One region of the Pseudoxanthomonas sp. 22568 genome, then DNA from elsewhere that is predicted to be linked to it. Evidence: riboswitches for the same ligand, from Rfam matches in the RefSeq annotation. Region 1 holds a riboswitch; each other region holds the start of a gene.
The links. A riboswitch is a leader RNA that binds a small molecule or an ion and turns the genes downstream of it on or off. The one in region 1 is predicted to bind cobalamin.

Region 1 (3,271 bases):
CGCGTTCGCCTACTTCCTGGTGCTGCCGGGCGTCTTCCACGCACTGATGATGTTCACTCCGGACATCGTCACCATCGCGCCGGATCCGGGCAAGTATCTCGATTTCGTGCTGGTGATCTTCCTGGCCTTCGGGGTCAGCTTCGAGCTGCCGGTGGCGCTGGTGATCATGGCGGTGATGGGCTGGGTGACGCCGCAGCAGTTGCGCCAGGGGCGTGGCTACGCGGTGGTCGGCATCTTCATCCTGGCCGCGGTGATCACGCCGCCGGACGTGGTCTCCCAGCTGATGCTGGCGATTCCGATGTGCCTGCTGTACGAAGCCGGCATCCTGGCCGCGCAATGGGTTGCGCCGAAACCCGACAGCGACGATTCGCGTACGCCGCGCGATGCGTGATCCGCATTCGCGCTGATCGCGCCGGGTGATTGGCCGGCGTTAATTGCTCTCCACATTGCTGAAGTCGCGAGCCTGAACCGTTCGCGGCGGTGCCTTGGGTACGTTCATCCTCGCTTTGCCAGACTCGCCCGCGCTGACGCAAACGAGAAAGGAAGATCGATGAATCAACGCCTGGGTGCGGTCTGTCTGCTGAGCCTGTTGTCGGCCTGCCAATCGGAACATCCCGTCGATACCGCCAACGCCACGTCCGCCACGCGAGCGGTCGCGACCGCACCGGCTCCGCCGCCGGTGTCCGATGCGCAGGCCTCGCGCATCGCCTTGCAGGCGCAGTTCGTGGACGAAGCGCTGGGCGTGGCGATCCTGCCATGGCCGGGTTTCACCCTGCGCCGCGACTTCCGCCGCAGCTATCTGGCTATCGATGACTGGAAGGCGTTCGCCCAGACCGACAGCCGCGGCAAGGCGGTGGCCGCGCTGGTGCTGGACGGCTCCAACGAGGTGACGGCGGCGGAGCTTCGCGTGGGCGTCAGCGATGACGCGGACAGCGTGGCCCGCTGCCTGGAGGTTTCCGATTCGGCGCTGCCCACGCCGCGCGACGAAGTCCGCATCGATGGCCAGCCGTTCCGGCATTTCCGCGCCAGCGACGCGGCGATGAGCCACTACCTGACCGTGGACGCCTACCGCGCGGTGCGCCAGCAACGCTGCTACGCCATCGACCTGCTGGTGGTCGGCACCCGTCCGGAGGTCTACGACCCGCCGCGCACGCCGCCGTTCGACGGGGCCGTCGCGCAGGCGCGCCTGCACGAAGCGCTGGCGGCGATCCGCTTCGTGAAGTAGTCATCGCGTGGAACGCCCGCCACTGCAAGGTGTCGGGTTTCACAACAGCGTCGGCACCATATTTGGTGTTGACGCTCCCATATGCCCCCACTATCTTGTGGCCGTCGGTTCCTCCGGCCGCAAGCCGGGGGATGAAAAGGGAAGCCGGTCGAATGCCGGCGCTGCCCCGCAGCGGTAGGTGGAAACGAACCCGTCATTGGCACTGAGGCGCCTCGCCTTGGGAAGCGACGGGCTAGGAGGAAGCAAGGCTTCCGCGTCCACGAGTCCGAAGACCTGCCGACAGCCGCGCGTTGCACACCGCGCGGTGCCGGCCGCGGAATCTCCGGGGGGAGATGGCTGGTGAAGCAGGCCGGCCATCCGTTCCACGGTCGCGGTCCCTGCGACGCCGCTTCCCCACCCTGATGCTTCATCCGGCCTTCCGCTGCCTGCGAGGGACAGGTCGCCGCGTGCATCACGCATGGAGGAAGCCCCGTGACCCCGACCGATACCGCCGTCGCCGAAACCGACGTCTCCCCGTCCCAGAAGGACGCATTCCTGTTGACCTCGCCGCCCACCGCCACCGCGATGAGCGTGACCAAGCGCAACGGCAGCCGCGAGCCGGTGGATCTGAACAAGATCGTCCGCGCGGTGCAGCGCAGCTGCGAGGGCCTGCACGCCATCGATCCGATGCGCGTGGCCACCCGCACCATCTCCGGCCTGTACGACGGCGCCAGCACGCGCGAACTGGACGAACTGTCCATCCGCACCGCCGCGCTGCTGACCGCCGAGGAACCCGAATACAGCCGGCTGGCCGCGCGCCTGCTGGCCAGCTACATCGCCAAGGAAGTGACCGGGCAGGAAATCCAGGCGTTCTCGCAGTCGGTGACGCGCGGCCACGAGGTGGGACTCATCAACGATCGCCTGCTGAACTTCGTGCAGACCAACGCGCGCAAGCTCAACGACGCGCTGGACGCCTCGCTGGATCTGCATTTCGATTACTTCGGCCTGCGCACCCTGTACGACCGCTACCTGCTGCGCCATCCGCACACCCGCAAGGTCATCGAGACCCCGCAGCAGTTCTTCCTGCGCATCGCCTGCGCGCTCAGCGAGGACGTGTCCGAAGCGCTGGCGCTGTACCGCCGGATGGGCAACCTGGACTACCTGCCCAGCTCGCCGACCCTGTTCAACTCCGGCACCACCCACGAACAGCTGTCCTCGTGCTTCCTGCTGGATTCGCCGCAGGATTCGCTGGAATCGATCTACCAGAAGTACGGCGATATCGCCCAGCTGTCCAAGTTCAGCGGCGGCATCGGCGTCAGCTACACGCGGGTGCGTTCGCGCGGTTCGCTGATCAAGTCGACCAACGGCCATTCCAACGGCATCGTGCCGTGGCTGAAGACGCTGGACTCCTCGGTCGCGGCGGTCAACCAGGGCGGCAAGCGCAAGGGCGCGGCCTGCGTGTACCTGGAAACCTGGCACGCCGACGTCGAGGATTTCCTGGAACTGCGCGACAACACCGGCGACGAATCGCGCCGTACCCACAACCTCAACCTGGCCAACTGGGTGCCGGATCTGTTCATGAAGCGGGTGGAGGCCGACCAGGAATGGTCGCTGTTCGATCCGCGCGTGGTGCCGGAGCTGACCGATCTGTACGGCGAGGCGTTCGAGCAGGCCTACCTGCAGGCCGAGACCCAGGGCAAGGCCGCCAAGGCGGTGCCGGCGCGCAAGCTGTATGCGCGGATGATGCGCACGCTGGCCGAGACCGGCAACGGCTGGATGACCTTCAAGGACAAGTGCAACCGCGCCAGCAACCAGACCCTGCGCGCGAACAACGTCATCCACCTGTCCAACCTGTGCACCGAGATCCTGGAGATCACCTCGGCCGAGGAAACCGCGGTCTGCAACCTGGGCTCGATCAACCTCGCCCGCCATTTCGACGAGTACGGCGACTTCGATTTCGAACGCCTGGCCGAAACCGTGCGGCTGGCGGTGCGCCAGCTGGATCGGGTGATTGATCTGAACTTCTACCCGATCGAATCGGCGCGCCGCGGCAACCTGCGCTGGCGC
Region 2 (3,271 bases), on a different contig from region 1:
GCCGGCAACAGGAAGGCGTAGGCCGGTGTCACGCAGAAATCACTGACGCCGGCCAGTTCCACCGCGGCCCAGTCGATGCCCACCGCCAGCCCCAGCAAGCCCAGGAACGGCAGGTGTCCGCGCAGGTACAGGCCCCCCAGGAAGAAGATCGCCATCGACGCGTCCGGCAGATGCAGGACATCACCGAAGTGATGGTAGCGGGTGGCGATCATCAGGACCGCGAAGGTGGCGAGCAGGCCCGAATGGAAAGGCCGTGACAGTGGTTTCATCTTGCGCTCCGGTCAATGGGTGGCGGGCTGGTAACGGATGGTCAACAACCAGGTCCGTCCCGGCTGGTTGTAGAGCGCGGCGGTTTCGTAGCGCTTGTCGAACACGTTGGAGGCTGCCAGTTGCAACTGCCACGCCGGCGTCAGCGTGTAGCCCAGGCGCAGGTCGACCAGCCCGTACCCGCCCAGGCGGGTGGTGTTGGCGAGGTTGTCGTAACGCTCACCCACGCCTACCGCGCTGGCACCCACGCTGAACGCGCCGAAGCGGCGATCCGCATCGATGCGGGCGCTGCTTCGTGCCCGTCGCGGCAGCAGGTTGTCGCGGTTGGGATTGTCGCCATCGTTGCGCGGATCCAGCCGGGTCAGGCTGGCGCGCAGATCCCAGTCCGCCAGTCGCACCGCGCCTTCGGCCTCGATGCCGCGGATGCGCGCGCGATCGATGTTGTTGGGGCCGCCGGAGTCGCCCAGCGAAGCGTCGAACGCGATCATGTCGTCGATGCGCGTCTCGTAGGCATGCAGCGCCCATCGCGCGCGACCGTGATCGCCGCGCAGGCTCAACTCGACGCTGCGCGAGGTTTCCGGGCCGAGTTCCGGGTTGCCGTAGCCCGGGAAGTAGAGCTCGTTGAAGGTCGGAGCCTTGAAGCCGGTTCCGTAGCTGGCGCCCAGGCGCAGCTGTTCGGTGAAGTCCCAACCCCATTGCAGGCTGCCCGTGGTCTCGCCGCCGAACTGGCTGTCGTCGTCGCGGCGCAGGCTGGCCTGCAACGACTGCCGGCCGAACGCCTGCTGCCATTGGCCAAACACACCGCGATTGATCCGGCGATCACGCGCGTAGCGGGTGTTGCTGTCCACCTCGTCGCCGGACCAGTCGTAGCCCAGGCTCAACAGTCCCGCGCCGACACCGAGATCGGCCTGCAACGAGCCCAGCTTGCGGCGGGTGTCGAAGTGGGAGGAATACACGCCATCGAGGAAGTTCTCGCTCAGGTCCGCGCTGGCGCCGGCGCTGGCGGTGATGCGCATCCGATCGCTGGCCGCATAACGCACGAGCCCCCCGATCACCTGCTGGACCGTGTCGGCCTCGTTGTTGAGGCTGCCGTCGTATTCGTTGCGACCTTCGGCACGGAACAACCGCAGTTCCGCGTCCCAATGCTCGTCGAACCGATAGCCGCCCTGCGCGGTCAGCGAGGCGTTGCGATAGCCATCGCGATCCGGATCGAAGTTGCGCCGGCCACGATAGGCGTTGATGCCGTCGGTGTCCTGGTGCGCGGCCTGGATCGCATACCAGCCGCCCCGCTCGGCATCGCCGCTGCGCCCGCCGATGCCGGCGGAGGCGCGTCGGGTCCGTTCGCTGCCGACGCTCGCGCTGAAGTTGGGCTGGAACGAGCCCTGCGGCCGACGGGTGAAGATCTGGATCACGCCGCCCAGCGCCTCGGATCCGTACAGGCTGGAGAATGGTCCGCGCACGATTTCGATGCGCTCGATCTGCTCGACGGGAATGTCCTGCAGCGATGCGCCGCCACTGGTGGCCGACCCCAGCTTGATGCCGTCGACCAGCACCAGCACGTGATCGGATTCGGTGCCGCGCAGGAACAGCGACGTGGACTTGCCCGGACCGCCGTTGTTGGCCAGCGACAGGCCCGCGCGGCCAGTCAGCAGATCCGGCAGCGAGGCCGGCTGCAGGCGCTCGATCTCCTCGCGATCGATCACGGTGACCGCGGCCAGGGTCTGGTCCTGGGTCCGCGCGGTACGCGTCGCGGTGACGATCACGCCATCCAGATCGGTGGCCGGCGCTTCGGCGAAGGCCGGGGCGGTGAAGCAAAGGGAAGGCAACAACGAAACCGCCAGGATCTGGCGGTGGAACGACGACTGCGGATGCACTGACACACTCCTTGACCGCGCCTGCCCGCGCGGAAGCGATGGAAAAGGACAGGCGGAAAGAGAGTGCTATGGCGACCGGAAACGAGCCGGCCTCCATGACATCGCCCACCGCATGTCACGCCGCTCAAAGGCCGGTCTCCGGGCTCGCGAGTGAAGCCGGGAAAGATCCGTGCTTCCGGTCCGCGCCTTCCCATGCATCAAGCACAGTGGCTGTTGCGGTACCTTGTCTCGCCTACCGTTGCGGGGGCAGCTCCGGAATTGCCGATCGTGCGAACACGATCCGGCGCACCGGATTCCCGTTTCAACCACCGGCCAGGCCGGCGGTCACCTCAGGCGGCGCGAGTATAGCAGTTGATGGCAGTGTGGCCCCGGCGCCGTGGCGTGCGCCGGAGCGGCCGCGCGTCGCGGCTCAGCGCTTGCCCGGTGCGGGCGTCGCGGCGGGCGTGGCGGACTCGCGTTGCAGCGTGACCGGAATCGACTTGACCCGCGCATCCAGCGCCTTGACCACGTCGGCGGTCAGGTCGTGGCTCATGTTGCCGGCCAGCACCATGCCGCGATCCAGCAGCACGCCGCAGCCGTGGCGCTGGTAGGCCTCGGCGATGAGCGGCTGGGCGGCGGTGGAGATCCGTTCCAGCACCGATGCGCGGGTCGCCTCGATCTCGCGCGAGCGCTGGCTGGCGCGCTGCTGCACGGCCTGCGCTTCCTGCACCGCCTTGCTCTGCTCGGGGGTGAACTTGTCGGCGGAAATGTTGCCGCGCACGCCCACGCGGATCAGTTCCGCCTCAGCGCGGGTCTTGTCGCGTTCGATCTCGGCCTGGGCGTCGGTCACCAGTTTCTGCAACTGCACGCCCGCGTCCTTGCCGGCGACCGCGTTGGAGAACACCGCTTCGCGGCTGAGGTAGCAGACACCGGCGACGACCGGGCCTTCGAGCGAGGCCGTCGCGCCGCCAGCCGCCTGCGCGTAGGCGCCATTGGCCGCAGTGAGCGTCACGGCGAGAGTGAGGAAACGGAGTGTGTTGGAGGAATTCTTGCACATGGGAATGTTGTCGTCGTCCGGTTGACAGAAGTGGGGTTTCAATCAGGGGGCCAGCAGGTCGTTGAAGCGGCCCAGCGACGCCAGGTGGAAGTGC
Region 3 (3,271 bases), on a different contig from region 1:
CAATCCACCGACACGACGCAGCGCCTCGCGCGCGGGCTGCGGGTGCGCGGCGATGTGCGGACGGTGCAATGCGAGCGCGTCCGCGATCACCCGTTGCTTGTGCGCAATCCGATCGCCCTGCAATCCGGTACCCGCGCCGACCAGTTCCTCCAGCGGCAGATCCGCCAGCGCGCAGGCCAACGCGCTGGCCGCGGTGGTGTTGCCGATGCCCATTTCGCCGAACACGAACAGATCGGCGTCGCCGGCCGCTTCCACCGCGCGCCTGCCCGCCGCCAGCGCATGCGCGAGTTCATCCTCGTCCATCGCCGCTTCCACGCTGAAGTCGCGGGTGCCCAGGCAGGGCTTGTCGGCGTGTACGCCGGCGATGGGCTGGCTGCCGCGGGTGCCGGCATCCACCAGCCGTAGCGGCAGACCGAGTTCGCGCGCCAGCACCGAGATCGCGGCGCCGCCGTGGGCGAAGTTGTGCAGCATCTGCACCGTCACCTCGGACGGAAACGCCGACACGCCCTGGGCGACCACGCCGTGATCGCCGGCGAACACGATCACCGGCACCCGTGCCAGCGTGGGACGATCGGCGCGTTGCAGCGCCGCCAGTTCCACCGCCAGGGTCTCGATGCGGCCCAGCGAGCCCTGCGGCTTGGTCAGCTGATCCTGGCGCGCGCGCGCGCGTTCGGCGTGTTCGGGGGAAGGTTGCCGGCAATCGGCGAGGATCCAGTCGGAAGACACGAGGCGATTTCTTGCGGCGAGGGAACCGGGATTCTACGGGAGGCCTCGCGCCCATCCCCGTCCGCCCCGATGCATGCCTTGCCTTGCCCGCTTTCCATCGATGCGCGCTGCCGCCCGGGCGCGGCCCGCCCATCCACAGGATCGGCATCCGCCAGACCGGTATCTGGTAGGATCGCCGCGCTTTCTGGTGACCCGCGGACGATTCCGCCCCGGGTTGAAACGGGAAGCCGGTGAACCCGCGCACGCCATCCCGGCGCTGCGGGTGATTCCGGCGCTGCCCCCGCAACGGTAAGCGAGCCAGGACAGGGCATACGCCACTGTGCATCCGCACGGGAAGGCGCCCTGGCCGGCGATGGCGCCGCCATCGCGCTCGCAAGCCCGGAGACCGGCCCGAAAGACGACTGGTTGCGACGCGGCGGGCGTTGCGGCGGCGAGCGCCGTGCGTACGGCCGTTTCCGCTGTCTTCCCGTTCCCGCGTTGCCGCCTCCCCTCGTTATGCCGCGCGGGAGCGCGCGGCGCATGGAGCCGATTGCAATGCCACCTATCCGTACCCTGTCCCTGGCCGTCGCCCTGGCGCTGCCGGGCCTGGCGCTCGCCCAGGACGCCGCCACCGAACTGGACGAAGTCGTCGTCACCAGCACCCGCACCGCGATCGCGCTGGAAGACAGCCTGGCGCCGGCGCAGGTCATCGATCGCGCCGACATCGAGCGCAGCCAGGCGACCTCGCTGCAGGATCTGCTGCGCGGCCGCGCCGGCATCAACCTGACCAATGCTGGTGGCCCGGGCAAGCAGACCTCGCTGTTCCTGCGCGGCACCAACTCCAGCCACACCCTGGTGCTGATCGACGGCGTGCGGGTGAACTCGGCCGACTTCGCCGCCGCCGCCATCCCGGATCTGCCGCTGGCGCAGATCGATCGCATCGAGATTGTGCGCGGCCCGAACTCCAGCCTGTACGGCTCCGAGGCGATCGGCGGCGTGATCCAGATCTTCACCCGCCGCAACCAGGGCACCTACGCGCCGCACTTCCAGATTGGCGGCGGCAGCAATGGCCTGCGCCAGGCCAGCGCTGGCTTCGGCGGCGGCGGCGAGCGCGGCTGGTTCGGCGCGGACGCGGCCTACCAGCGCACCGATGGCATCAATGCCTGCCGCGGCTCGGTATCGCAGGGTCGCGGCTGCTACGCCGACGAACCTGACCGCGACGGCTACCGCAACGTCTCGGCCAGCCTGCGCGGCGGCTACAAGCTGACCGACACGCTGACCGCCGAGGCCAGCGCGCTGCGCGCCGAAGGCGCGAACCGGTACGACGGCTACTACAACTACACCGAGAACGTGCAGCAGGTGTTGAATGGCAAGGTCCGCTACGTGCCGACCGACCGCTTCGCCCTGACCGTCAACGTCGGCCGCAGCGACAACGAGACCGACAACTACCGTAACGAAGTCGATCACGACAGCACCCACAACACCCACCGCAACACCGCCAGCGCGCAGGCCGACATCGGCCTGGGCCAGGATCAGTTGCTGACCGTCGGCGCGGATTGGTACATCGACCATCTCGACAGCACCACCGACTACGCCGCCGACAGCCGCCGCAACACCGCCGGCTTCGTCGAGTACCAGGGCAAGTTCGGCGCCCACCAGTTGCAGGCCAGCGTGCGCAACGACGACAACGAGCAATTCGGCAACCACACCACCGGCAACCTCGGCTGGGGCATGAGCTTCGGGCGCGGCTTCAAGCTCAGCGCAACCTACGGCACCGGTTTCAAGGCGCCGACCTTCAGCGATCTGTACGACCCGTGGAGCGGCAACCGCGACCTGGAGCCGGAGAAGTCGAAGAGCCTCAATGTCGGCATCGCCCAGAACGGCGACGCCTGGCGCTGGGCGCTGGATCTGTACGAGACCCGCATCGATGATCTGATCACCTATGACGGCAGCAGTTTCGCGATGGTGCAGGTGGACGAGGCCCGCATCCGCGGCGCCGAGTTCACCGTCGACGTCACCCTGGCCGGCTGGGATCTCTCCGCCCAGCTCAGCCACACCGACCCGCGCAACCGCAGCGCCAGCAACAACGACAAGCTGCTGCCTCGCCGCGCGCGCAACACCGGTCGCATCGACGTGGATCGCGCGTTCGGCGACTTCCGCGTCGGCGCGACCGTCAATGGCGCGGGCTACCGCTACGACGAGCTGACCAACGCCACCCGCCTGGGCGGCTTCGCCACCGCCGACCTGCGGCTGGAATACGCGGTCACCCCGGAATGGACGTTGCTGGCCAAGGTCGACAACGTGTTCGACCGCGAATACGAAACCATCGCCTGGTACAACCAGCCCGGCCGCGAATACGGCCTGAGCCTGCGCTACCAGCCCAAGCGCTGATTGCGTGCATGAAAAAGCCCGGCAGACGCCGGGCTTTTTCTTTTTTGCCATCCCTCCCTTGTGGGAGCGACATAAGTCGCGATACCGGAAAGCCGGAAACTCCGGAAAAGCTCGCGACTCACGTCGCTCCCACAGGGAGACATCCGGGTTACAGAGATTTATCGAACAATCCTTG

Region 2: it holds a riboswitch for cobalamin, as region 1 does, so the genes downstream of both, btuB (TonB-dependent vitamin B12 receptor) here and ACTJI2_RS15660 (ribonucleoside-diphosphate reductase subunit alpha) in region 1, are expected to answer to the same signal.
Region 3: it holds a riboswitch for cobalamin, as region 1 does, so the genes downstream of both, btuB (TonB-dependent vitamin B12 receptor) here and ACTJI2_RS15660 (ribonucleoside-diphosphate reductase subunit alpha) in region 1, are expected to answer to the same signal.

Annotation. Positions count from the first base shown of each region.
Region 1 is NZ_JBQENC010000013.1:36,977-40,247, forward strand. It holds gene tatC (twin-arginine translocase subunit TatC) at 1-391, shown strand, start outside; gene ACTJI2_RS15655 (hypothetical protein) at 551-1,225, shown strand; cobalamin riboswitch at 1,314-1,520, shown strand; gene ACTJI2_RS15660 (ribonucleoside-diphosphate reductase subunit alpha) at 1,790-3,271, shown strand, end outside.
Region 2 is NZ_JBQENC010000003.1:7,424-10,694, reverse strand. It holds gene ACTJI2_RS04335 (hypothetical protein) at 1-269, opposite strand, end outside; gene btuB (TonB-dependent vitamin B12 receptor) at 282-2,141, opposite strand; cobalamin riboswitch at 2,253-2,488, opposite strand; gene ACTJI2_RS04325 (OmpH family outer membrane protein) at 2,551-3,177, opposite strand; gene ACTJI2_RS04320 (SapC family protein) at 3,220-3,271, opposite strand, start outside.
Region 3 is NZ_JBQENC010000005.1:12,286-15,556, forward strand. It holds gene cobT (nicotinate-nucleotide--dimethylbenzimidazole phosphoribosyltransferase) at 1-726, opposite strand, end outside; cobalamin riboswitch at 895-1,134, shown strand; gene btuB (TonB-dependent vitamin B12 receptor) at 1,261-3,096, shown strand.